4 regions of the Pseudorhizobium marinum genome follow, and region 1 is predicted to be linked to each of the others. Evidence: predicted binding sites of a transcription regulator. Region 1 holds the regulator's gene; each other region holds the start of a gene.
What was found. Region 1 encodes PhoB, which activates phosphate uptake and scavenging genes when phosphate is short. Its sites were predicted from a motif close to TGTCATNNANCTGTCAT; they were not measured.

Region 1 (5,915 bases):
GATCGCCAACGATCCGGACGGAACAGCCAATGCACTCCGCAAGGTGCCGGCCTGAGCCGGAAACAGTACCGCGGATGGATGCCCTACCGCACCGACCCTACCAGCATGTCGCCGCGGCTCTCGATGCTCAGCCAGCGGCCGGTATCGCGTGACGACTGGCGCTTGACGTAGACATAGCCGGTCTCGTTCCACCGCCGGACCTTCGGGTCGAGATTGTCCAGGACGAAGTCGCCGTCGGCCGTGCGCACCGTCAGGATCGCATGCCCCTCCCCGTCCGGCTTGCGGACCACCGTGAGGAGAAGATTGGACAGTGAGAAGCCCTTGGCCGCCAGTTCCCTGCGCTTCAGGAGGGCAAAGTCCTCGCAGTCGCCTTCGGTCACCGGATAGGTCCAGACCTCCTCGCGCCCGTAGATCAGCTTGTCGCGCTTGGGCGTGATGCGCGCGTTGACGGAGGTGTTGACGCGCTCGATCGCGGCCCATCGCTCCGGGGTGAGCTTGCGCGGCGGTGCGGACGGCAGGCGCTGGCTGCACTCGGCCCGGTTCAGCTTACAGAACTCGTAGTGCCCGATCGGCTGCGACGTGAGCTTGCCCACCACCATGCTCACGCCGGCACCGGACCCGGACGCCGCCACGCCCGGAAGACACACCACGGCCGCTGCGGCAAGGACCGCCTTCAACACGAGAGAAAGTTTCATCCGCCGTTCCCCTGATTCTTAAAAGAAATCTAAAGGAACGATGACGCTCTCCGCAATTTACGAACTCTTACCTGTTATCTTTCGTGCAGACCGCTATATCCTGGCTGCCAGACGCCGATGGGACGGTGTCGCGCACCGTGCAGATTGCTTAAACATCAACCATGTGATGGGACCGTATCCGACCGCGGCAGGAAATCCGCATGGCTCGGGAAACTTTGGCTTCGCCAGCCGTTTCCACGCCAGAAAACCCATGGAGTGCCCCATGAAGCCGTTTTACCTTCTGACGCTTGCCGCCCTTCTCGCCGGCTGCACGACCGCAAGCCAGCTCGAACCGATCCCCGGGAGCCTGATCTATGGCGGCCAGCCGGAGACGCGGCGCACCAAGGCTCCGATCGGAAGCACCGCCACCCATCGGTTCCGGGATCAGTTCGGCCAGGAATGGCAGGAGCGCTATGTGATCGCGCAGGACCGCTCGCTGCGGCTCGTCGACCGGCAGCGGATCGAATATCCGCTCGACTGACTACCAAGCGGAGGGCGGGACCGGCAAGAAGCCGGCCCCAACGGCCTCAGGGGCCTCAGGGGCCTTCCATGGAGTAGCCGGCACCGCGAACGGTGCGGATGACATCCTGCATGTTGGAGAAGTTCAGCGCCTTGCGCAGGCGCCCGACGTGGACGTCGACCGTGCGTTCGTCGACGTAGATGTCGTGGCCCCAGACGCCGTCGAGCAGCTGCGCGCGGGAATAGACGCGGCCAGGAGACGTCATCAGGAACTCCAGCAGGCGGAACTCGGTCGGCCCCAGGCGCACTTCGCGGCTCTTGCGGTGGACGCGATGGGTCTCCCGGTCGAGCTCGATGTCGCCGCAACGCAGCACGGCCGACAGCACCTCGGGCTTGGAGCGGCGCAGCATCGCCTTCACGCGGGCCATCAGCTCCGGCGTCGAGAAGGGCTTGACCACATAATCGTCGGCGCCGGTGGAGAGGCCGCGGATGCGCTCGCTCTCCTCGCCGCGTGCCGTCAACATCAGGATCGGCAGGCGCTCGGTCTCGCGGCGCATGCGAAGCCGCCGGCACAGCTCGATGCCGGAAACGCCGGGCAGCATCCAATCCAGGATCAGAAGGTCGGGAACACGTTCCTGAAGCCGCATTTCGGCCTCGTCGCCCTTGGTGACCGTCTCCACCTCATAGCCTTCGGCTTCAAGATTGTAGCGAAGAAGCACGCTCAGCGCCTCTTCGTCTTCTACCACCGTAATTCTTGGCTGCATGCGTGTCTCCGTCCGTCCTAATCGTCGCTCAGGATCGTGCTGAGCGTGTTGGACCGATCGTCCTTGGGGCGTTCGCCCTCGGGCTGCTCGCCCGTCGCCATGTAGTAGATGGTCTCGGCGATGTTGGTGGCATGGTCGCCGATCCGCTCGATGTTCTTGGCGCAGAACAGCAGATGCGTGCAGCTGGTGATGTTGCGCGGATCTTCCATCATGTAGGTGAGGAGTTCGCGGAACAGCGAGGTGTAGATCGCGTCGATCTCCTCGTCGCGCTGGCGAATGGCTTCGGCCTTCTCCACCGAACGGGTGACATAGACGTCGAGCACGTCCTTCAGCTGGATCAGCGCCAGTTCCGAAAGATGCTCCAGGCCGCGGGCGAGATTGCGCGGGATGCCGCTCTCCTGAACGGCGATGACGCGCTTGGCGGTGTTCTTGCCGAGATCGCCCACCCGCTCGAGGTCGGCGGCAATGCGCAGCGACCCGATGACTTCGCGCAGGTCGGAGGCCATCGGCTGGCGCTTGGCGATGGTGACGATCGCCTTCTCGCCGATCTCGCGCTCGGCGTTGTCGAGGATGACGTCGTCGGAAATCACCTTCTGGGCGAGAGCCGCGTCCGAGTTCACCAGCGCCCGGACGGCGTCGGCGCACATCTGCTCGGCAAGGCCGCCCATTTCGGAGATGCGGCGCGTCAGAAACTTCAGTTCGTCATCATAGGCGGAGGTAATATGGGTCGATGGCATTATTTGGTCCTCGCTAGCTTCGCGTCAGGCTGCCGAAAGCGGATCAACCGAAGCGGCCCATGATGTAGTCCTGCGTGCGCTGATCGCTGGGGTTGGTGAACATCTTGTCGGTATCGTCCTCTTCCACCAGGTTGCCGAGGTGGAACATCGCCGTGCGCTGCGAAACGCGTGCCGCCTGCTGCATGGAGTGGGTGACGATGACGATCGAATAGTTCGCCCGCAGTTCGTGGATCAGTTCCTCGACTCTGGCGGTAGCGATCGGGTCGAGCGCCGAGCACGGCTCATCCATCAGGATGACTTCCGGGGAAACGGCGACGGCACGCGCGATGCAGAGGCGCTGCTGCTGGCCACCGGAAAGGCCGGTGCCGCTCTCCTGCAGACGATCCTTGACCTCGCTCCAGAGGCCGGCCTTCTGAAGGCTCGCCTCGACGATCTGATCCAGTTCGGCCTTCGAGCGCGCCAGTCCGTGGATGCGCGGTCCGTAGGCAACATTCTCGTAGATCGACTTCGGGAACGGGTTCGGCTTCTGGAACACCATGCCGACGCGGGCGCGCAGTTCCACCACGTCGATATCCGGATCGTAGATGTCCTTGCTGTCGAGGGTCAGCAGGCCGGTGACCTTGGCGCCCTGGATGGTGTCGTTCATCCGGTTCAGGCAGCGCAGGAAGGTGGACTTGCCGCAGCCGGACGGGCCAATCAGCGCCGTTACCGTGTTGTTGCGAACACCGAGATTGACATCGAAGAGTGCACGCTTCTCACCGTAGTAGACCGACACGTCTTTGCCGACCATCTTGTAGTTGACTTCGTTCATCTTTTTTACCAGAGCCTTCTCAGCAGCAGCGTCGGACAACATATTCATATCGTGCTCTCCTTTACCACCGGCGCTCGAAGCGGCGGCGAAGAATTATCGCAATCAGGTTCATGAACAGCAGAAATACCAGAAGCACGATGATGGCGCCGGAGGCGCGTTCGAAGAACGCCGGATCGCCGCGCTGGGTCCAGTTGTAGACCTGGACCGGCAAGGCCGATGCCGGATCGAAGAAGCCCTCGGGCGGACCGGCGGGATATTCGCGCACGAAGGCCACCATGCCGATCAGCAGCAGCGGCGCGGTTTCGCCCAGCGCCTGCGCAAGGCCGATGATGGTCCCGGTCAGGATGCCCGGCATGGCGAGCGGCACGACGTGATGGAAGATCGCCTGCATCTTCGATGCTCCGACCCCAAGGGCCGCATCGCGGATCGACGGCGGCACGGCCTTCAGGGCGGCGCGGGTCGCGATGATGATCGTCGGCAGCGTCATCAACGTCAGCACGAGGCCGCCCACCACGGGAGCAGACTGCGGCAGGCCGACGAAGTTGATGAAGACCGCGAGGCCGAGAATACCGAAGACGATCGACGGCACCGCCGCGAGGTTGGCGATATTCACCTCGATCAGGTCGGTGAGACGGTTCCTCGGCGCAAACTCCTCCAGATAGATGGACGCGGCGACACCGATCGGCAGGGAAAGCACCAGCACGATCAGCATCATGTAGAGCGAACCGAGGATGGCGACGCCGAGGCCGGCGGCTTCCGGTCGCGTGTCGGATGCGTCGGGATTGGTGAAGAAGTCCCAGTTGAAGCGGGTCGTCAGGATGCCCGCTTCCTTCAGCTCGTCGGCCAGCATCAGCTGCTCGGGCGAGACGTTGCGGTCGAGCTCGGCGCTCGCCATCGTGACACGGCCCTTGTAGTAGCCGTCGATACGACCGGAGGCGAGCAGGTTGAACTCCACGGTCTCGCCGATCTGCGAGGGATCGTTGAGCACGTAGCGGCGCAGCATGGCCGGCTCTTCGCCGGAGATCAGGTCGGCGGCGTCATCCGCGTCGATCCCCGTGAGGCCACGCTCCGCCATGGCCGCAGCAAGCGAGTCCTCGATCAGAGGCGCATAGCCGAATGTCGAGACCTTGGAGATCTCCTCGATGTCGCGTGCCCCCGACTTGTCGAGGCGGGCGGGGTCGAGATAGATGTCGAGGGTGATATAGGTCTGGCGGAAGGTCGAAGCGCCGTTCGCGAAGATGGAGACCAGCAGGCCGACCAGCGCCAGGACACCGATGGCGACGGCAATCAGTCCCATCAGCCGGAAGCGACGTTCCGATGCATTGCGGCGGCGGGTCCGCGCCTCGCTGGCAGACGGCGACTTCGCAGGGGTTGCGGCGGTCATATCGGTCATTCGTACTGCTCCCGGTATCTGCGCACGATGTAAAGGGCCAGTACGTTGAGCCCAAGGGTAATCACGAAGAGGGTGAGGCCGAGCGCGAAGGCAACCAGCGTCTCAGGGCTGGCGAATTCGGTATCGCCGGTCAGCTGACTGACGATCTTCACCGTCACGGTCGTCATCGCCTCGAAGGGATTGAGGTCGAGCCTGGCGGCTGCACCGGCACCGAGGACCACGATCATGGTCTCGCCGATGGCGCGGCTTGCGGCCAGCAGGATGGCGCCGACGATGCCCGGCAGCGCGGCCGGCAGGATGACCCTCTTGATGGTCTCCGACTGGGTGGCGCCCAGCGCATAGGAACCGTCGCGCATCGCCTGGGGCACGGCATTGATGATGTCGTCGGACAGCGAGCTGACGAACGGGATGATCATCACGCCCATGACGAGGCCGGCGGTCAGAACCGACGAGGACGAACTCCCCAGCCCGAGCGGCTGCGCGATCCAGTCGCGCAGGAAGGGGCCGAAGGTGATCAGCGCGAAAAGACCGTAGACGATGGTCGGAATGCCGGCGAGCACTTCGATGGCCGGCTTGGCGAAGCTGCGCAGGGTCGAACCCGCGTAATCGGCAAGATAGATCGCGATCATCAGGCCGACCGGGACCGCCACCAGCAGCGCCACCAGCGATACGTAGAGCGTACCCCAAAGCAGCGGCAGGATGCCGAGATCAGAACCGCCGCGGAACTGCGGGTTCCAGACCGTGGAGAAGAAGAATTCGGAGGCCGGATACAGCTTGAAGAAGTTGATGGTTTCGAACACCAGCGAGAAGACGATGCCGACGGTCGTGAGAATGGCGATCGTGGACGAGCCGATCAACAGAGCCTGAACGAAGTTCTCGCTGACGTTGCGGGCGCGCATCCTCGGCTCGATCCGTCTCATCGACCACGCAAGGAGGCCGAGAGCCAGTCCGATGACGGCAACCGTCATCATCAGACGGCCGATATCTGCGCCCTGGCGATAGGCTTTCGCAGCTTCA
Region 2 (5,915 bases), on a different contig from region 1:
CGACCGTCTTGTCGGACAGCTGGCCACGGCCATCCGGGCCGCTGCGGCCGTCGCGCTGATCGCCTCCGTTCTGGTGCTCTCCGGGGCCCTTGCCGCCGGCAACCGTGCCCGCACCCATGACGCCGTGATCCTGAAGACCCTGGGAGGAACCCGCGGATTGCTGATCAGGGCCTTCAGCTACGAGTACATCATCCTGGGTGCCGCGACGGCCGTCTTTGCACTCCTCGCCGGCGGCGTATCGGCCTGGTATGTGGTGAGCCGGATCATGAACCTGCCCTCCGTCTTCCTGCCGGACGTGGCCGTCATCACGATCATCGGCGCCCTGGTCCTGACGGTGGGGATCGGCCTCCTCGGCACCTGGCGGGTGCTCGGGCAGAAGGCGGCACCGGTGCTGAGGGAGCTCTAGCCAACGCACCGCGATCACATCCGCGTCAGACTGCCGCCCGAGTCGCCGTCGGAGGGGCCTATTCCGTCGTATTTACAAGGGTTGGCTCTTGTACCAGACGCATTATCACATCATATTTCAAGCAGGCTTGCTGAAGCTCCGCAGCGGCGCCTGGGATTTATCCCGACACCGTGACCAATTTCGGAGCTTGATGAGGATACAAATGGCTGACCTACGTAACTACCAGAACCGAATGTCGCAGACTCGCGCGCAGACGGGCACGGGGATCGACGAGGGCCTTCGCGCCTATATGCTCAAGGTTTACAACCTGATGGCACTCGGCATGGCAATCACCGGCGTGGCTGCCTACGGCACCTACGCTCTGGCGGTTTCCAATCCGGCCTTCGCCAATCTGCTGTTCGCTTCCCCGCTCCGTTGGGTGATCATGCTGGCGCCGCTCGGCCTGGTCTTCTTCCTGAGCTTTCGCATCAACTCGATGAGCGTCGGGACCGCCCAGGCGACCTTCTGGGGCTATGCCGCCCTGATGGGCGTCTCGCTGTCGTCGATCTTCATCGTGTTTACCGGTGAGAGCATCGTCCAGACCTTCCTGGTGACGGCCGCCTCCTTCGGAGCGCTGTCTCTCTACGGCTACACGACGAAGAAGGACCTCTCTGGTCTCGGATCGTTCCTGATCATGGGCCTCTTCGGTCTGATCATCGCTTCGATCGTCAACATCTTCCTGCAGTCGTCCGCCATGGGCTTTGCCATCTCGGCGATCGGCGTGCTGATCTTCGCGGGCCTTACCGCCTATGACACCCAGAAGATCAAGGAGATGTACTTCGACGGCGACGACGCGCTGGTTGCTGGCCGCAAGGCCATCATGGGTGCGCTGACCCTCTACCTCGACTTCATCAACCTGTTCATGTTCCTGCTGCAGTTCCTCGGCAATCGCAACGAGTAGTCTGCATCGGAACCGACAACGGAAAGGCGGCCTTCGGGCCGCCTTTTTTGTTGCCCGGCATGCATCCACGGCCTAGGCTCCGACATTCTCAACAGCCTGTTTCCGGTTTCCGTCAATGAGCTTCAGCCTTCGCGACGCCAGCCTGTCCGACCTTGCCGCAATCACCGCCATCTATGCCGACAGCGTCACCAATGGTACCGCAAGCTACGAGATGACGCCGCCGGATGAGGCGGAGATGCGGGAGCGTTTCCTCGCCATCGCCTCCAGGGGCTATCCCTATATCGCCGCGGAAGCCCAGGACGGGATCTTGCTCGGCTATGCCTATGCCTCCGCATTCAGGACAAGGCCGGCCTACCGTTGGCTGGTCGAGGATTCCATTTACCTGGCGCCGGAGGCCCGTGGCCAGGGGATCGGCCGCGCTCTGCTGGCAGAGCTCGTGGACCGCTGCACCACCCTCGGCTTCCGCCAGATGGTCGCCGTCATCGGCGGGGCCAGCCCCGCCTCGATCGCTCTCCATCACGCTCAGGGCTTCGAGCTGTCCGGCACCCTCAAGGGCACCGGCTTCAAGCATGGACGCTGGCTCGACACGGTGATGATGCAACGCAGTCTGGGAGACGGAAATACCTCGGATCCGGATCAACTGGCCTATCCGGGCACGCTGTGACGCGCTAGTCGATCAGCTTCAGCGCCTTGTCGAACACCTTCAGCACCTGCGGCAAGTCGTGACCACGCTTGAGGATCGTGCCATGCGTGTTCAGGACCGAATAGGCGCCCTGTTTGGAGGCCAGCCTGGGGTTCTTCTCGATCCGGTAGAGCGGCATTTCGCCGGACCGCTTGAAGACCGAGAACACCGCCCGGTCCTTCAGCTGGTCGATCGCGTAATCCTTCCACTCGCCTTCACCGACCATGCGTCCGTAGATCCTGAGGATGGCATCCAGCTCGCGCCGGTGGAACATGACCGGCACGGGGTCCTTGTTCTGGCGGTATTCGGTCAGACTGACGACCACATCACCCCGGGCAGTTACCCTGCCTGACAAATCCGGTTGATCCGTCATCCTGCCTCCGTTGATGATGTCAGCCTTGTGACAGTGTGACGTGGCGCATTGAAATTGCAACCCGGAAGATGCAGACCTCGGCTCACGCGGAGGGATTTTATTCCCGCCCCAATTCGAACAAAAGACTGCCGAATTCAAAAGCGACAGTCGGTATTGTGATTGGCCCTTTCGGCGCCATCACGATCCGGTTCGGTTGCATTGACCCTTACCCCCAGCCCCCCAATGCTTCCGGGCCGGATCGACTTCTCGCAGAATCATTCCCGCTCAGCGCTTTTGGCGCCCTCCGGCCATCAGGATGGCGGCGCCCAGGATCGCCGCAGGCTCGCCGCCGGCACCCGATCGCTGCAGGAGCACGGCGCAGCCATCCTTCTTCAGCTTTCCCATGAACTTGCCGGGCAGCGTCAGCTTCAGCGGCTTGCCGTCCCAGATCCCGATCGACTGGACGTCGTAGACACTGTGCCAGTACTCCATGCGCTTGCCGGCGTTTTCGCCCTTCTCGACCTCCACCATCTGGCGTTTGGTGAAATAGGCCACAACCACTTCCGCCTCGCCCTGACCTTCCCCGATCTCGATCTGGATTTCCTTGCCGTGCATGCGGGCTTCCACGGGGACCGACAGTCCCTTGCCGCTTCCCCTCAGGCTGTCGATCCTCGAGTTTATCGCCTTGAGCTCGGTGCCTTTCACGTGGTCGCGACCGTTGATCACCGCCTGCGGCGTGTAGACCCCGCTGCGGCCAAGCGACTGGGCGTAGCCGTACTGGCGGTCGGTGTTTTCCTTCGAGCTCAGCGTGTCCGTCCACCCGAGGTAATTCCAGTAGTCGACGTGGTACGAGAGCGCCACGACGTCCCCCTGCCGGATCAGCTCCTTCAGCATGCCATCGGCTGGAGGGCACGAGGAACATCCCTGGGATGTAAAGAGCTCGACGACCCCCCGCGGGGTTCGTCCTTCTTCCGCAAACGCGGTTCCGGCCAGAAACAGGCCTGCAAGAACGACGACACTGCGGATTGTCAGGGGCATTACGGCGAACCTTTTTTGAATGCGCTTTGGTAGCCGCAGTGGACGGCGGCAAGCAAGCGCTAACGCAGGGAGCCCGGCAAGGTAACTGTGCCCGGGGCTGAAGATAAAGTAACGATGGGGTGAGGACGTGAGCCAGACTCGCATGCTGGCGGCATGACGCAAATCGGCCACTCATTCCATCACGTGCTGAAGCCCCTGCAGGAGATAGACGGCCCCGACACCGGTGACGATCCAGCGGCTCCAGGCGCGGAAACCAACGTCCGTCATCCGCTGCAGGATACCGTTGCCGGCCCGCGTTCCGAGAATGGCAATCGGCGCCGCAAGCGCGATGGCGATCCAGTCCGCCTGCGGCAGGGCACTCGCCGCATTCCAGTAGAAGACGACCTTGGTGGCATGCGAAACCAGCTGTGTTGCAGCCTTGGTGGCGATTACCGTGCGCCGGTCCATCGTCGTGCGGATGAAAAAGATGTCGATCGTCGGCCCGGAAACCCCAACCCCGACCGTCAAAGCTCCTGCCACCAGCCCGCACACCAGCGCGTGCGACGGCCGCGAGGCGTCGAGATGCAGGCGCTGGACCGGCAACCAGACGAGGATCGGCATCAGCCCGATCGCGATCGAGACGACGACGATGTTCGGCGTGTAGTCCAGGACGAGCAGCACCGCCGCCGAGATCGCAAGCCCGATGCAGAGAATGCCGAGGATGGAAAAATCGATGTAGTGCCGCGAGAACCAGGCACGGGACCCGTTCGCCACCATCTGGATGACGCCATGGACGGCAATTGCGGTGCCGACCGGCATCAGGAACAGCAGGATCCAGAGCAGGATCAGGCCGCCGGCCATCCCGAAGACGCCCGATAGAAGAGACGTCAGGAAGACGGTGCAGGCCATGCCGAAGAGGATGGCGAGGCTCAATGAGGAGGGCTCCCGGAGGATTCAGCCGCGGCGGTGGCCGCGTAGGACAACACCCGCCGAAGATCTTCGGCGGGTGTTGTCTGAAGCATCAGGCTGCGAGGTCGCGCAGCACGGTCTGCAGGATGCCACCGTTGTTCATGTAGGTGACCTCGTCGATCGTATCGATGCGGCAGAGGATGTTGATCTCCTTCACCGTACCGTCACCATAGGTGATCTGGGCCTTCTTCCACTCGCGCGGCTTGATCGGGCCTTCGAGGCCTTCGATCGTCACCGTCTCGTCGCCCTTCAGGTCGAGGCTCGCCCAGGTCGTACCTTCCTCGAGCACGAAGGGCACGACGCCCATGCCGACGAGGTTGGACCGATGGATCCGCTCGAAGGACTGGGCGATGACCGCCTTGACGCCGAGCAGGTTGGTGCCCTTGGCTGCCCAGTCACGCGAGGAACCGTTGCCGTATTCGACACCGGCGAAGATGACCAGCGGAACGCCTTCCTGCTTGTACTTCATGGCGGCGTCGTAGATCGACATCTCTTCCTTCGACGGATAGTGGATAGTGAAGCCACCTTCCTTGCCGTTCGGCCCGAGCATGAAGTTGCGGATGCGGATGTTGGCAAACGTGCCGCGCATCATCACTTCGTGATTACCGCGGCGCGTGCCGTACTGGTTGAAGTCGGCAACGCCGACGCCGTGATCCATCAGATAGGAACCTGCGGGAGACGCCGCCTTGATCGAACCGGCCGGCGAGATGTGGTCCGTGGTGATCTTGTCGCCGAACAGGCCGAGCACGCGGGCGCCCTTGATGTCCTTGATGCCGGCGCCGGTCTTGCCCATGCCCACGAAGTAGGGCGGGTTCTGGACGTAGGTGGAGTTGTCGTCCCAGGCATAGGTCTGGCCCGGCGGAATCTGCACGGCCTGCCAGTTCTCGTCGCCCTTGAACACGTCGGCATACTTGCTCTCGTAGAGCTCGCGGGTGACGTACTTCAGGATGAATTCCTGGATCTCGTGCGAGGTCGGCCAGATGTCCTTGAGGAACACCGGGTTACCGTCCTGATCTTCGCCGATCGGCTCCGAGGTCAGGTCCTTCTGGACCGAACCGGCCAGTGCGTAGGCGACGACGAGCGGCGGCGAAGCCAGGTAGTTCGCCTGGACGTCCGGTGAGATGCGGCCCTCGAAGTTGCGGTTGCCCGAAAGCACGCCAGCCGCGATCAGCCCCTTGTCGTTGATCGTCTTGGAGATCGGCGCCGGCAGCGGTCCGGAGTTGCCGATGCAGGTCGTGCAGCCGAAGCCGACGAGGTTGAAGCCCAGCTTGTCGAGGTCGTCCTGCAGGCCGGCCTTTGCGAGATACTCGGCAACAACCTGCGATCCGGGTGCCAGCGAGGTCTTGACCCAGGGCTTCGTCTTCAGGCCCTTGGCGACCGCGTTGCGGGCCAGCAGGCCGGCTGCGATCAGCACGCTCGGGTTGGAGGTGTTGGTGCAGGAGGTGATGGCGGCGATCGCCACGTCGCCATGGCCGAGATCGAAATCCGTGCCTTCGACCGCATAGCGGTTGGCGAGCTGGCCGGGCTTCTTGTAGTCGGCGTCCATGGC
Region 3 (5,915 bases), on a different contig from region 1:
CGGGCCAATGAGGAGGCCGCCGCCCTGTTTGCGGACGAGCGGCAGGCACTCTACCGCAGTCTCAAGCTGGAGGGCATCCGCAAGGCGCCGCTCAGCATCTGTGTCACCTGCGATCCGGACCGCGCCGGCCCCGTCGTGCTGGGGCGCACGCACAACCCGCGGATGGACGTCTACTCCACCGTCTGCGCCGTTCAGAACCTCTGGCTGGCAGCACGGGCGGAAGGCGTCGGGGTCGGCTGGGTCAGCATCTTCCACGACCGCGACGTGCGCGCACTGCTGGGGATACCCGAGCGGGTCGAGATCGTCGCATGGCTCTGCCTCGGCTATGTCAGCGAGCTCTATGACCAGCCGGAACTGGCGGCCAAGGGCTGGCGGCAACGCCTGCCGCTCGAGGACCTCGTCTTCCGCGACCGCTGGGGCAATCGCTGAGCGTTACTGTCGGGTCTGGGCACCGCCGGCCGCCGGATTGGCAAGATCGATCGAACTGTCGTCGGGTAGGAAGGTGGGGCCGACGCTGCGGACGTTTGTCGAGGGATCATAGGGCCGTTCGGGTGGCGGTGGCGGCGCGGCCGCGGTCTTCGCAGGTGGCGGATCCTTCGGCGAAATGCTCGTGATGCTCGACCCGGACTGCGGCAGGACATCCGGCACGGTGACGGCCGGAATGTCTGCCTGCGGTTCGACGGCAGACGAAAGCGGCATGGTGGCGATGTCGCGACACTGGTTGGCCTCGATGGCGGCGATGATGGCATTGCGCTCGCCATCCGGCCGCACGAGCGAGCGGGACCCCTGTCGGGACCGGATCGTTTCGCGCGCCGCCTGTGCCCGGCGCAGCTCATCCGTGATCTGGAAGCAGACGTCGTCCGATTGGCCATAGCTGACGATGCTGCCGGAACCGCAGCCGGCGCGGCGCATCTCGGTGCGGAGATAGCGGATGTCGTCGTCAATCTGGCGCAAGGCATCGGCCTGGCGGCGAACCTCCGCGGTGCTGCCGATGATCGTCGGAATGGCCGCGAGCCGCCGATAGAGCGACTGGCAGATTGCCGTCTGATCGGCTGCAGCGGCACCGGGAAGCACCACGAGCAGGGCGGCAGCGACAAGGCGCGTGTTCATGAACGTCTCCGGGTGGATCGACCTGCAGGCCCGACATCATCGGACCCACCCGTTGAGAATATCATAATTTCCAAGCCCTCAGGGGTTGGAAGCCTCCACGACGGCAAGGGCCGCCATGTTGACCACGCCGCGGGAGGTGACGGACGGCGACAGGATGTGGGCGGGCAGGGCGGTGCCGAGCAGGATCGGGCCAACATGCAGCGCATCCAGCATGTTGCGCACGACGCCGAGCGAGATGTTTGCCGCATCCAGGTTGGGGAACACCAGCAGGTTCGCCTCGCCAGTCAGCGTGCTGTCGGGCATTGCCCGCTTGCGCAGCGGTTCGGACAGCGCCGAACCGCCCTGCATCTCGCCGTCGACCTCCAGATCCGGCGCCCGCTGGCGCACCAGGGCGAGGGCCTCGCGCATCTTGCGGGCGCTTTCGGAATCGCGCGAACCGAAGTTCGAGTGACTGACGAGCGCGGCCTTGGGGACGATGCCGAAGCGCTGGATGGCCTCCGCCGCGAGGATCGTCATCTCGGCGATCTCGGCGGCCGTCGGATTGTAGCTGACGAAGGTATCGGTGAAGAAGATCGCGCCGCGCTGCGAGATCAAGAGGCTCATGCCGGAGAAGGCGCAGACGCCTTCGCGCTTGCCGATGATCTGGTTGACGTCGCGCAGATGGCGGTCGTAGCGTCCTTCGACGCCGCAGACCAGCGCATCGGCCTCGCCACGCCTGACGGCGAGCGCGCCGATCACGGTGGTATTGGTGCGCACGATCGTGCGGGCCGCCTCCGGGTTGACGCCGGCGCGGCCGACGAGCGCGAAATAGTCGTCGACGTAATCGCGGTAGCGCGGATCGTCCTCCGGATTGATCACCTCGAAATCGACGTTCGGGCGGATGCGGATGCCGAAGCGCTTCAGCCGCGCCTCGATGACGCTGGGGCGACCGATCAGGATCGGCCGCGCCGTCTGGTCTTCGAGCAGGACCTGGGCGGCGCGCAGCACGCGCTCGTCCTCGCCCTCGGCAAAGATGACGCGGTTCTTCTCGGCATTCTTCGCAGCGTTGAAGATCGGCTTCATGATGAAGCCGGACCGCCAGACGAATCGGTTCAGCTGGTCCATGTAGGCGTCGTAGTCCTGGATCGGACGTCCGGCGACGCCACTTTCGGCGGCAGCCCGGGCAACGGCCGGCGCGATGCGCAGGATCAGCCGCGGGTCGAAGGGCGAGGGGATCAGGTAGTCGGGGCCGAAGATCGGCGTTTCGCCGGAATAGGCGCGGGCGGCGACATCGGAGACCTCCTCGCGGGCGAGCGCCGCGATGGCCTTGACCGCCGCCATCTTCATTTCTTCGTTGATGGTGCGGGCGCCGCAGTCCAGGGCACCCCTGAAAATATAGGGGAAGCAGAGAACGTTGTTGACCTGGTTCGGGAAGTCGGAGCGGCCGGTGCAGATCATGGCGTCAGGGCGTGCAGCGCGCGCCAGCTCCGGCATGATCTCCGGCGTCGGATTGGCGAGCGCCATGATCAGGGGCTTGTCGGCCATCTTGGCCAGCAGTTCCGGCTTCAGGACGCCGGCGGCCGAAAGGCCGAGGAAGACGTCCGCACCGTCGATGCTCTCGGCCAGGGTGCGCTTCTCGCTGTCCTGGCAGTAGATCGACTTCCACTGGTCCATCAGCGTCTCGCGGCCGAGGTAGACGAGGCCCTCGATGTCGTGGACCCAGATGTTTTCCTTGCGCGCGCCGAGCAGGACCAGGAGGTTGAGGCAGGCGAGTGCCGCGGCGCCGGCACCGGACGCGACGATCTTGACGTCCGAAAGCGTCTTGCCGGCAAGCTCCAGGCCGTTGAGGATTGCCGCCGCGACGATGATCGCCGTGCCGTGCTGGTCGTCGTGGAAGACCGGGATGTTCATTTTCTCGCGCAGCTGGCGCTCGACCTCGAAGCATTCCGGGGCCTTGATGTCTTCGAGGTTGATGCCGCCGAACGTCGGCTCCAGCGCCGAAATGGTCGAGACCATCGAATCGATGTCGTTGGCGTCGATCTCGATGTCGAAGACATCAATGGCGGCGAACTTCTTGAAGAGCACCGCCTTGCCCTCCATCACCGGCTTGGAGGCGAGCGGTCCGATGTTGCCGAGGCCGAGCACGGCCGTGCCGTTGGAGATCACCGCAACGAGGTTAGCGCGCCCGGTATAGTCGGCAGCGGTGTTGGGATCGTCGCGAATCGCAAGGCAGGGCGCGGCGACGCCCGGCGAATAGGCGAGCGCCAGGTCGCGCTGGTTGCCGAGCGGCTTGGTCGGCTGGATCTCCAGCTTGCCGGGGCGCGGATAGCGGTGGAAGAACAGGGCCTGCTCGTCGAGATCGCCGGACTTGTTGTTGCCGTCTTCGTTCGCCTTGTCCTGCATGCCCTGAGCGCCTCCGATTATTCGTCTTTAGTCGAGTGTCTGTGTGAGTGTCTTCCTTACAACAATCGGCGCCCGGGAACAGCAGAATTTCCGAGCGGAGACATGGCGGCGCCAGGTCACGATCTGTCCGAAGCCCCCGGTTGTCATGCTCCTGAAACACGAGTCTGATTTTGGAAGGGCTGCGGCAGCGTTAGGCAACAGGGGACCAGTGACCGTGATGGCGAACAGCAGGCATTTCCGGACGATCTTCATCTCCGACGTGCATCTCGGCTCCAAGGCCGCGCAGACAGATCTTCTGCTTGATTTCCTGCGCCACCATGAGGCTGACACCATCATCCTCGTCGGCGACATCGTCGACGGTTGGCGGCTGAAGCGGAGCTGGCACTGGCCGCAAGGCTGCAATGATGTCGTGCAGAAGCTGCTGCGCAAGGCGCGCAAGGGCTGCCGCATCGTCTATATTCCCGGCAACCACGACGAATTCCTGCGCGATTTCCCGGGCATGCATTTCGGCGGCATCGAAGTGGCCGACCGCATCATTCACGAGGCCGCCGACGGCAAGAAGTACCTCGTCCTGCATGGCGACGAATTCGATGTGGTGGTGCGCAACGCGCGCCTGCTCGCCTACCTGGGCGACTGGGCCTATGACGCTGCCATCGCGCTCAACGTGGTGCTCGCCGCCATCCGCCGCCGGCTCGGCATGCCCTACTGGTCGTTTTCGGCCTGGGCCAAGCTGCAGGTGAAGCAGGCGGTGAACTTCATCGGCGAATTTCAGCATGTGGTGGCCGAAGAAGCCCGCAAGAGCGGCGTCGACGGCGTCATCTGCGGCCATATCCACCACGCGGTCATCGAAGACATCGACGGCATCCGCTACATCAACACCGGCGACTGGGTCGAGAGCTGCACGGCAGTTGTCGAACGCCAGGACGGCACGATGGAGATGATCACCTGGCAGAAGCCTGCCGCCGTACCGGCGCTGCAGCAGCTCGAGGACGAGGTTCTCGAGGATATGCAGGCCGCCTGAGTGCGGCGATTGTGCCGCCCCATGGCAAATGTGCCATAGGCTGCGGGCAGGGCGCGTGCTAGATCCGGAGGACCCCTTCGGATCCAGTTGCTCCCGTGACACCAGCCAATCCCCATGAACTGCCGCCGCCTCGACACTTTCAACTGCGGTGCGCCTTGGCCTATGCCGCCCCGATCGGGGTGAATGGCATCATCCTTCCGTATTTTCCGGTCTGGCTGGATTCGCTGCGGTTCAGCGACGTGGAGATCGGCGTCATTCTCGCCCTGCCGATGATCGTCAGGATCATTGCGGCCCCCGTGGTCGGCGCCATTGCCGACCGGCTGCAGGAGCGCGCCAATGTTCTCTACTGGTCCGGCGGACTGTCGCTGCTGACCGCCATCGCGCTCTTCGTCGCGACCGGCTTCTGGCCGGTGCTGATCATCTACAGCCTGCAGGCGGCCGTCTTCGCCGCCTATGTGCCGGTTGTCGATTCCATGGCGGTCAGCGGGGTCCGGCGCTGGGGCTTCCAGTACGGTGCGCTGCGGGTCTGGGGCTCCGTCGGCTTCGTCGTCATGAGCCTGCTGATGGGGCAGCTGATCGGGCTCTGGGGCGGCGGGATCCTGCCGCTCGTGGCAGCCATCGCCTTTGCCTTCACGCTGGTGGCAGCCTATGTCGCGCCGCGGCTGGGGCGAAAGCGGCCGCGGCCGGAAACAGCAGCGCAGGGAAGGCGGCTCGCCTGGGGTGCATGGGGGCGGCTCGACCTGCACCTGCTGATGATCGGTGCCTCGATCGCCCAAGCCGGCCACGCCATGTTCTACGCCTTCGGTGCCATCCACTGGCAGGAGCAGGGCTTTTCGGGAACCGAAATCGGCATCCTGTGGAGCACGGCGGTGATCGCCGAAATCATGGTCTTCTTCGCCTCCGGCATCATTGCCCGGCGGTTGACGCCCTGGACGATGATGCGGCTCGGCTGCGCGGTCGGCGTACTCCGCTGGATGCTCTTTCCCATGCCGCTCGGTTTTGCCGGCTATCTGGCGCTACAGTCGATGCACGCCTTCACCTTCACCTTCCTGCACATAGGAGTGCAGCACAAGCTGGTGGAGATGGTGCAGGAGGAGCAGGAGTCGTCGATGCAGGGTATCTACTTCTTCTACAACGGCGCCTTTCTGGCGCTGGCGACGCTCCTGTCCGGCGTCCTCTACAAGTACTATGGCGCCGCGAGCTTCCCCGCCATGGCGATCGCTGCGGTCGCGGGCCTTGCCACGATCGCCCTGGCTGCGAGGCTTCAGCCCCAGAGGTCGGCAGCCGGCGGAAAGACCGTGGAGCCTTCGTAGCGCAGCCCCGGCTGGCGGTCGCGGGCCAGGAGCAGCGGTCCGTCGAGATCGGCATATTCCACATCCTGGGCCAGCAGCACGGCCGGTGC
Region 4 (5,915 bases), on a different contig from region 1:
GAACGGCGCCACGCGCCTTGTCGTACACCTTTTCGCGCATCTCTGGCGTATTTTTCGCCAGACCGTCGACGGCGCGGCGGATCACCGCAACAAAATCTGCCATCAGTACTTTCTCATGGTCATTGGGTCGTCCATCGATTGATAATTAATCAATGATGAACATTAGTCCTCAAACGGGTCAGTCACAAGTATCGTGTCCTCCCGCTCCGGGCTGGTGGAAAGTAGGGCGACCGGCGCGCCGATCAACTCCTCGACCTGACGAACATACTTGATCGCCTGTGCCGGCAGATCGGCCCACTTGCGGGCGCCGACGGTCGATTCCTTCCACCCTTCCAGGGTGATATAGACCGGCTCGACGCGCGCCTGGGCCGCCTGGCTCGCCGGCAGGTGATCGATTTCCTGACCGTCCAGCTTGTAGCCGACGCAGATCTTCAGCTCGTCCAGCCCGTCGAGCACGTCGAGCTTGGTCAGCGCGATGCCGGTGATGCCGTTGGTCGCCACCGACTGGCGAACGAGGGCGGCGTCGAACCAGCCGCAGCGGCGCTTGCGGCCCGTGACGGTGCCGAACTCATGGCCCTTCTCGCCGAGAAACTGGCCGATCTCGTCGTTGAGCTCGGTCGGGAACGGACCTTCGCCGACGCGGGTCGTATAGGCCTTGGTGATGCCGAGGATATAACCCAGCGCGCCCGGTCCCATGCCCGAACCGGCAGCGGCCTGGCCGGCGACGGTGTTGGACGAGGTGACGAACGGATAGGTGCCGTGATCGATGTCGAGAAGCGAACCCTGCGCGCCTTCGAACAGGATGCGCGCACCCTTGCGGCGCTGCTTGTCGAGCAGCAGCCAGACCGTCTCGCGGAACGGCAGGATGCGCTCTGCAACCGACGTCAGCTCTTCCATGATCGTTTCATGGGAGACTTCCGGTGCACCGAGACCGCGGCGGATGGCATTGTGATGGGTGAGGATGCGGTCGACCTTGCCGCCCAGCGTGTCGAGATCGGCGAGATCCATCACGCGAATCGCACGGCGGCCGACCTTGTCCTCATAGGCAGGTCCGATACCGCGGCGGGTGGTGCCGATCTTCGTGCCGCTGTTGGAAGCTGCGTCTTCGCGCATTCCGTCCAGCTCGCGGTGCAGCGACAGGATCAGGGTGGCGTTGTCGGCGACGCGCAGGTTTTCCGGCGTGATCGACACGCCCTGCTTCGCCAGCTTCTCGATTTCCGCGATCAGCGCGTGCGGATCGACGACAACGCCATTGCCGATGACGGCCATCTTGCCGGGACGCACGACGCCCGACGGCAGCAGCGACAGCTTGTAGCTGACGCCATCGATGACGAGCGTATGGCCGGCATTGTGCCCACCCTGGAACCGGACGACAATGTCGGCGCGCTCGGAAAGCCAGTCAACAATCTTGCCCTTGCCCTCGTCGCCCCACTGGGAACCGACCACCACGACGTTCGTCATATTTTGCTTTCCTATTCCGCACAGGCTGTTGCGCCCACTCAAACCGGCGCATCTATAAAACCATGACGCGCGGAAAGCGAACCGTTTGTCGCGAAAAAAGCGGTTTTTGCGTGACAAGCGCCGAACCACCGGTTTATCAGCGCTTGGTCCGACCAGATTCCTTCCTTTTCTCCAGTGGAGATCCCCTTGCACAAAAAGGCCTATCTGTGTCTCGTCATCGCCACGCTGTGCTGGGGTGGCAATGCGGTGGCAGGCAAGCTTGCCGTCGGCCATGTCAGCCCGATGATGCTGACGTTCTGGCGCTGGACCTTCGCAGTCGCCATCATCTTCGCGATCTCGGTGCCGCAATTGATCCGCGACTGGCCGATCGTGCGAAAGCGCCTGCCGATCCTGATTCTCTATGGCGTCGTCGGCTATACGACCTTCAACGCGACGCTCTATACGGCGCTGAAATACACGACGGCGATCAACGTCGCCATCGAGCAGGCCGGCATCCCGATGCTCATCTTCATCATCAACTTCATCCTGTTTCGGATGCGGGTGTCGCTCGCCCAGATTTTCGGCTTCTCCCTGACCCTGCTGGGCGTGGCGCTGACGGCGGCCCATGGCGACCTCGGCACGCTTCTGGAGCTGACGGTGAATTTCGGAGACGCGCTGATGCTGATCGCGGTGGTGGCCTATGCCGTCTACACCGTTTCGCTGCGCTGGAAGCCGATCGTCGACTGGCGCACGCTGATGGCGATCCCCGCTCTCTTCGCACTGCTGACGACAGTGCCGCTGGTCCTTTGGGAACAGGCGAGCGACCAGGCCATCTGGCCCGATACGCGGGGCTGGGTCATTGTCCTCTACACCGCGCTCTTCGCCTCGCTCGTGTCGCAGGTCCTGTACATCAAGGGCGTCGAGGGGATCGGTCCGAACCGGGCCAGCCTGTTCATCAACCTGATCCCGGTCTTCGGCACGCTTCTATCGGTGGCCATCATCGGCGAGGACCTGCAGCTGTTCCACATCGCGGCACTGGTGCTGGCGCTGGGCGGTATCGCCATTGCGGAACGCGGAAAGCCCGCCTCACCCTGAGACGGGCTTTCCGATAGAAATGAAAAACCTTCAGATGTCGTAATAGGCCGCCGGCGCCTTGGAGGCTGTCTGCGACAGCGCCTCGGCCGCCGCTTCGGCCTGGTCGTTGCGCCAGCCCCGCACGACGCTGACCTTCTCCCCGAGCACGATCTGGCCGCGGTCGGTGGAAACCACCAGCACCCGCTGGACCCGGCCCGTGTCCGTCAGGGCATAGGTGACGTGCATGCGGTCATCCGGCCATCCGAGCGCCACGAGGCGGTCTCGCTTCAGGTCGGCGCAGTCAAAGCAGGCGCCTGATGGAGCGGCGACGACCAGGTCCGTCTGGAAGCCGTCGAAATAGCTGTCCAAGGCGTCGATCGTCTTGTTGACCGTCCGATTGACACGCACAAGCTCCTGCGCCTTGTCGCGGGTCAGTGAAAACGTTCTATCGGCAGCCTCGGCCTTTGCGGCCGGGCGAACGTCCGCCATCTTGTATTCGAGTGCCGGGGAAGCGGCAAACGTGCGTGCAAAACCGCCGGGACCGGCTGCCTGTGCAGCGTGACCCGAAACGAGGGCGGCCAGAAAAGCCGCAGCAGCGAGAATCTTTGTCGACATCTTCGAGACCCTGTTTGATCGGACAGCGTTGATCGCCGTCTCGCGTGGCTTCCCGAATTCATCTCGGTCGTCATTGGCCTCATGCCGTCTATGGCCAACCATACGAAAACACCTTTGCAGCCCGCTTAAACGGAAAGATTCAAATTTACTGAAATCCATTTTTTTCCCGCGATGACACAGGCTGCGCACCGGCGGTCGCCGAAGAGTCTTCCCGCTCCAGGCGATCCCTAAACTTTTCATTAAATTTTAGGGCTCATGAATCTCTTGGAAACAAGAGGTCTAGCGATGCGTATTGCGTTCTCCATCGCGCTCCTGCTGCTGCTGTCAGCCTGCGCGTCCGCCCCGAGCCGGGTCACCAATGCCTGTGCGATCTTCGAGCAGCGCGACGGGCTGTTCAACAACTGGGCCCGCGATGCCAGGAAGGTCGAGCGGGAGTTCGGGGTCCCGGTCCCCATCCTGATGGCCACGGTCTACACCGAATCCAGTTTCCGTGCCCGCGCCCGTCCGCCGCGCACCAAGCTGCTCGGGTTCATCCCCTGGAAGCGGCAATCGACCGCCTATGGCTATGCCCAGGCGCTGGACGGCACCTGGACTGAATACCAGCGCGCCACGGGACGCTGGTCGGCCCGCCGCAGCGACTTCGGCGACGCCATCCATTTCATCGGCTGGTACCACAACCGCAGCCATGTCAGGAACGGCATCCCCCGCAACGACAGCTACAACCTCTATCTCGCCTACTACACCGGCCATGCAGGCTATTCGCGCGGCTCCTTCACCGCGACGGCCCGAAAAGGGGCGCAGCGCTCCGCCGGCATCGCCTCCAAGTACGAGGCGCAGCTGCGCTCCTGCGGCTACTGATCCGGGAAAACGCCGGCGCCGGCGGCGGTGCGTCAGCCCTGCCCTTCCCGGCAGCGCGGATGAGGCGTCATGTCGCGCCTGTCTGCCATCTGAGCGTCATGAACCTGTGGCTTGACACGCCTAGGGTCCTGCAACTGGCGGAGATTCTCGATGATGCAGAACGACATGGACGTGAAGGACGTTGACACTTCCTGGTCAGCAGCCCTGTTCAAGGACCTGATGGCTGTCCGGGTCCAGGTGGTCGCGGATGCCGCCGACCTGTTGCTGGAACTGGGCGGCACCGACGGCTTCGAAGACAGCGATCGCATCCGGCTCGAAAACCTGTGTCATTATCTGGCCCTGCGACGGCACGACCTGCGCCCGCTCCAGCGCCAGCTGATGCAGCACGGGCTGTCCTCTCTCGGCAGGCTGGAAGGTCGCGTCCTGCCGACCTTCGATGCGGTCCTTGGGGCACTGGCGGCAATCCAGGGCTCTCCCGCACCCTATCCCCCACCCACGGAACAAACGTTTTTCCGTGGCGAGTTCGCCCTCGCCGAAGAAACGGAAGCGCTTCTCGGCGGCGGACGGCCGAACCGGCGTGGCCGGATCATGGTGACGCTGCCCGAAGCCTCCGCCGACGATCCCGATTTCATCCTGGACCTCGCCCGCCGCGGCATGGACATTGCCCGCATCAACTGCGCCCATGACGACAAGTCGATCTGGGAGGACATGGCAAAGCATGTGCGGGCAGCGGGCAAGACGCTTGGCCGCCGGTTGACCATCCTGATGGATATCGCCGGCCCCAAGATCCGTACCGGCAACGTGCTGACACCGCCCTCCACCAAGGCGCAGGTCGGCGATCACATCCGCCTGTGCGCCGGCGCTCTGCCGCGCGTCGATGACATCGCCCCCTTCTCCGCGGCTGTCTCCGTTCCGGAGATCGTCACGCGTCTGAAGATCGGTGACCGGATCCGCTACGACGACGGCAAGCTGGAGGGCATCGTCGAGGAAACGTCGCCCGAGGAAGCGCTGGTCCGCGTCACACGCACCAAGACTGGCGGCACGAAACTGAAGGTGGAAAAAGGCCTGAACCTTCCCGATACGGTGCTGGGCCTGTCGCCCCTGACCACCAAGGATCATGCCGATCTCGCGGTCGTCATGGATCATGCCGACATGCTGGGCTACTCCTTCGTCAGCCGCCCCGACGACATCGAATCGCTCGAAGGCACGCTTGCCGGCCTGCCGCCCCGCAACCGCCCACTGGGGCTGGTTGCCAAGATCGAGCAGCCCGAGGCCCTGGCGAACCTGCCGGCACTCATCGCCGTCGCCTTTCGCCACCGCCGGCCCTTCGGGGTGATGATCGCCCGCGGCGATCTGGCAGCAGAGATCGGGTTCGAGCGCTTGGCCGAGATGCAGGAGGAAATCCTCTGGCTCTGCGAAGCCGCCTCGGTGCCGACGATCTGGGCGACCCAGGTCCTGGAGGATCTGGTCAAGACCGGCATCCCGACCCGTGGCGAGATGACCGATGCCGCGATGGCGGCGCGGGCCGAATGCGTGATGCTCAACAAGGGTGCCGCCGTCGCCGAGGCCGTCAATGTCCTCGATCACCTGATGTCGCGCATGGACGAGCACATGACCAAGAAGACGCCGACGCTGCGGGCGCTGAAATCCTGGACCTATCCCGTTCCGGCGGTTTGACCCGAAGGGATTCAGCACCAGGTCGCCGGCAGAGGCCGGCGACATTCTTGATTGGCGCGAAAAACTGCTTCAGCCTTGCCGCTGACGTAGCTCCGCCGACCGTACGCGATGGTCAGCGATACTGGGACAGAAACGTCTTGGCCGCCTGGATCTCGTTCGGGCGCAGTTCATGCCCGCCGGGATGCCATTCGAGATCGACGCTGTCTCCCTGCCGCCGGAAATAGTCGGCAAGCTGGTTGGTGAGGTCGACC

Region 2: EO99_RS0104720 (DUF2794 domain-containing protein) is a predicted target of PhoB. The motif match lies at 2,418-2,434, and genes of this name have one in related genera.
Region 3: EO99_RS0108970 (UDP-2,3-diacylglucosamine diphosphatase) is a predicted target of PhoB. The motif match lies at 3,634-3,650, and genes of this name have one in related genera.
Region 4: EO99_RS0101260 (pyruvate kinase) is a predicted target of PhoB. The motif match lies at 4,071-4,087, and genes of this name have one in related genera.

The regions. Positions count from the first base shown of each region.
Region 1 covers NZ_JMQK01000018.1:30,962-36,876, reverse strand. The annotation lists gene EO99_RS0118945 (helix-turn-helix domain-containing protein) at 1-55, shown strand, start outside; gene EO99_RS0118940 (transglutaminase-like cysteine peptidase) at 84-695, opposite strand; gene EO99_RS0118935 (hypothetical protein) at 958-1,215, shown strand; gene phoB (phosphate regulon transcriptional regulator PhoB) at 1,271-1,957, opposite strand; gene phoU (phosphate signaling complex protein PhoU) at 1,975-2,694, opposite strand; gene pstB (phosphate ABC transporter ATP-binding protein PstB) at 2,738-3,553, opposite strand; gene pstA (phosphate ABC transporter permease PstA) at 3,567-4,802, opposite strand; gene pstC (phosphate ABC transporter permease subunit PstC) at 4,895-5,915, opposite strand, start outside.
Region 2 covers NZ_JMQK01000003.1:148,190-154,104, forward strand. The annotation lists gene EO99_RS0104705 (ABC transporter permease) at 1-406, shown strand, start outside; gene EO99_RS0104710 (Bax inhibitor-1/YccA family protein) at 609-1,346, shown strand; gene EO99_RS0104715 (GNAT family N-acetyltransferase) at 1,462-2,010, shown strand; gene EO99_RS0104720 (DUF2794 domain-containing protein) at 2,015-2,401, opposite strand; gene EO99_RS0104725 (DUF1223 domain-containing protein) at 2,666-3,418, opposite strand; gene EO99_RS0104730 (TSUP family transporter) at 3,590-4,330, opposite strand; gene acnA (aconitate hydratase AcnA) at 4,419-5,915, opposite strand, start outside.
Region 3 covers NZ_JMQK01000005.1:299,174-305,088, reverse strand. The annotation lists gene bluB (5,6-dimethylbenzimidazole synthase) at 1-429, shown strand, start outside; gene EO99_RS0108980 (hypothetical protein) at 433-1,110, opposite strand; gene EO99_RS0108975 (NADP-dependent malic enzyme) at 1,189-3,492, opposite strand; gene EO99_RS0108970 (UDP-2,3-diacylglucosamine diphosphatase) at 3,710-4,513, shown strand; gene EO99_RS0108965 (MFS transporter) at 4,609-5,826, shown strand; gene dgcA (N-acetyl-D-Glu racemase DgcA) at 5,778-5,915, opposite strand, start outside.
Region 4 covers NZ_JMQK01000001.1:246,353-252,267, reverse strand. The annotation lists gene EO99_RS0101285 (hypothetical protein) at 1-103, opposite strand, end outside; gene EO99_RS0101280 (adenylosuccinate synthase) at 163-1,461, opposite strand; gene EO99_RS0101275 (DMT family transporter) at 1,648-2,535, shown strand; gene EO99_RS0101270 (transglutaminase-like cysteine peptidase) at 2,566-3,129, opposite strand; gene EO99_RS0101265 (transglycosylase SLT domain-containing protein) at 3,415-3,987, shown strand; gene EO99_RS0101260 (pyruvate kinase) at 4,138-5,664, shown strand; gene EO99_RS0101255 (alpha/beta hydrolase) at 5,777-5,915, opposite strand, start outside.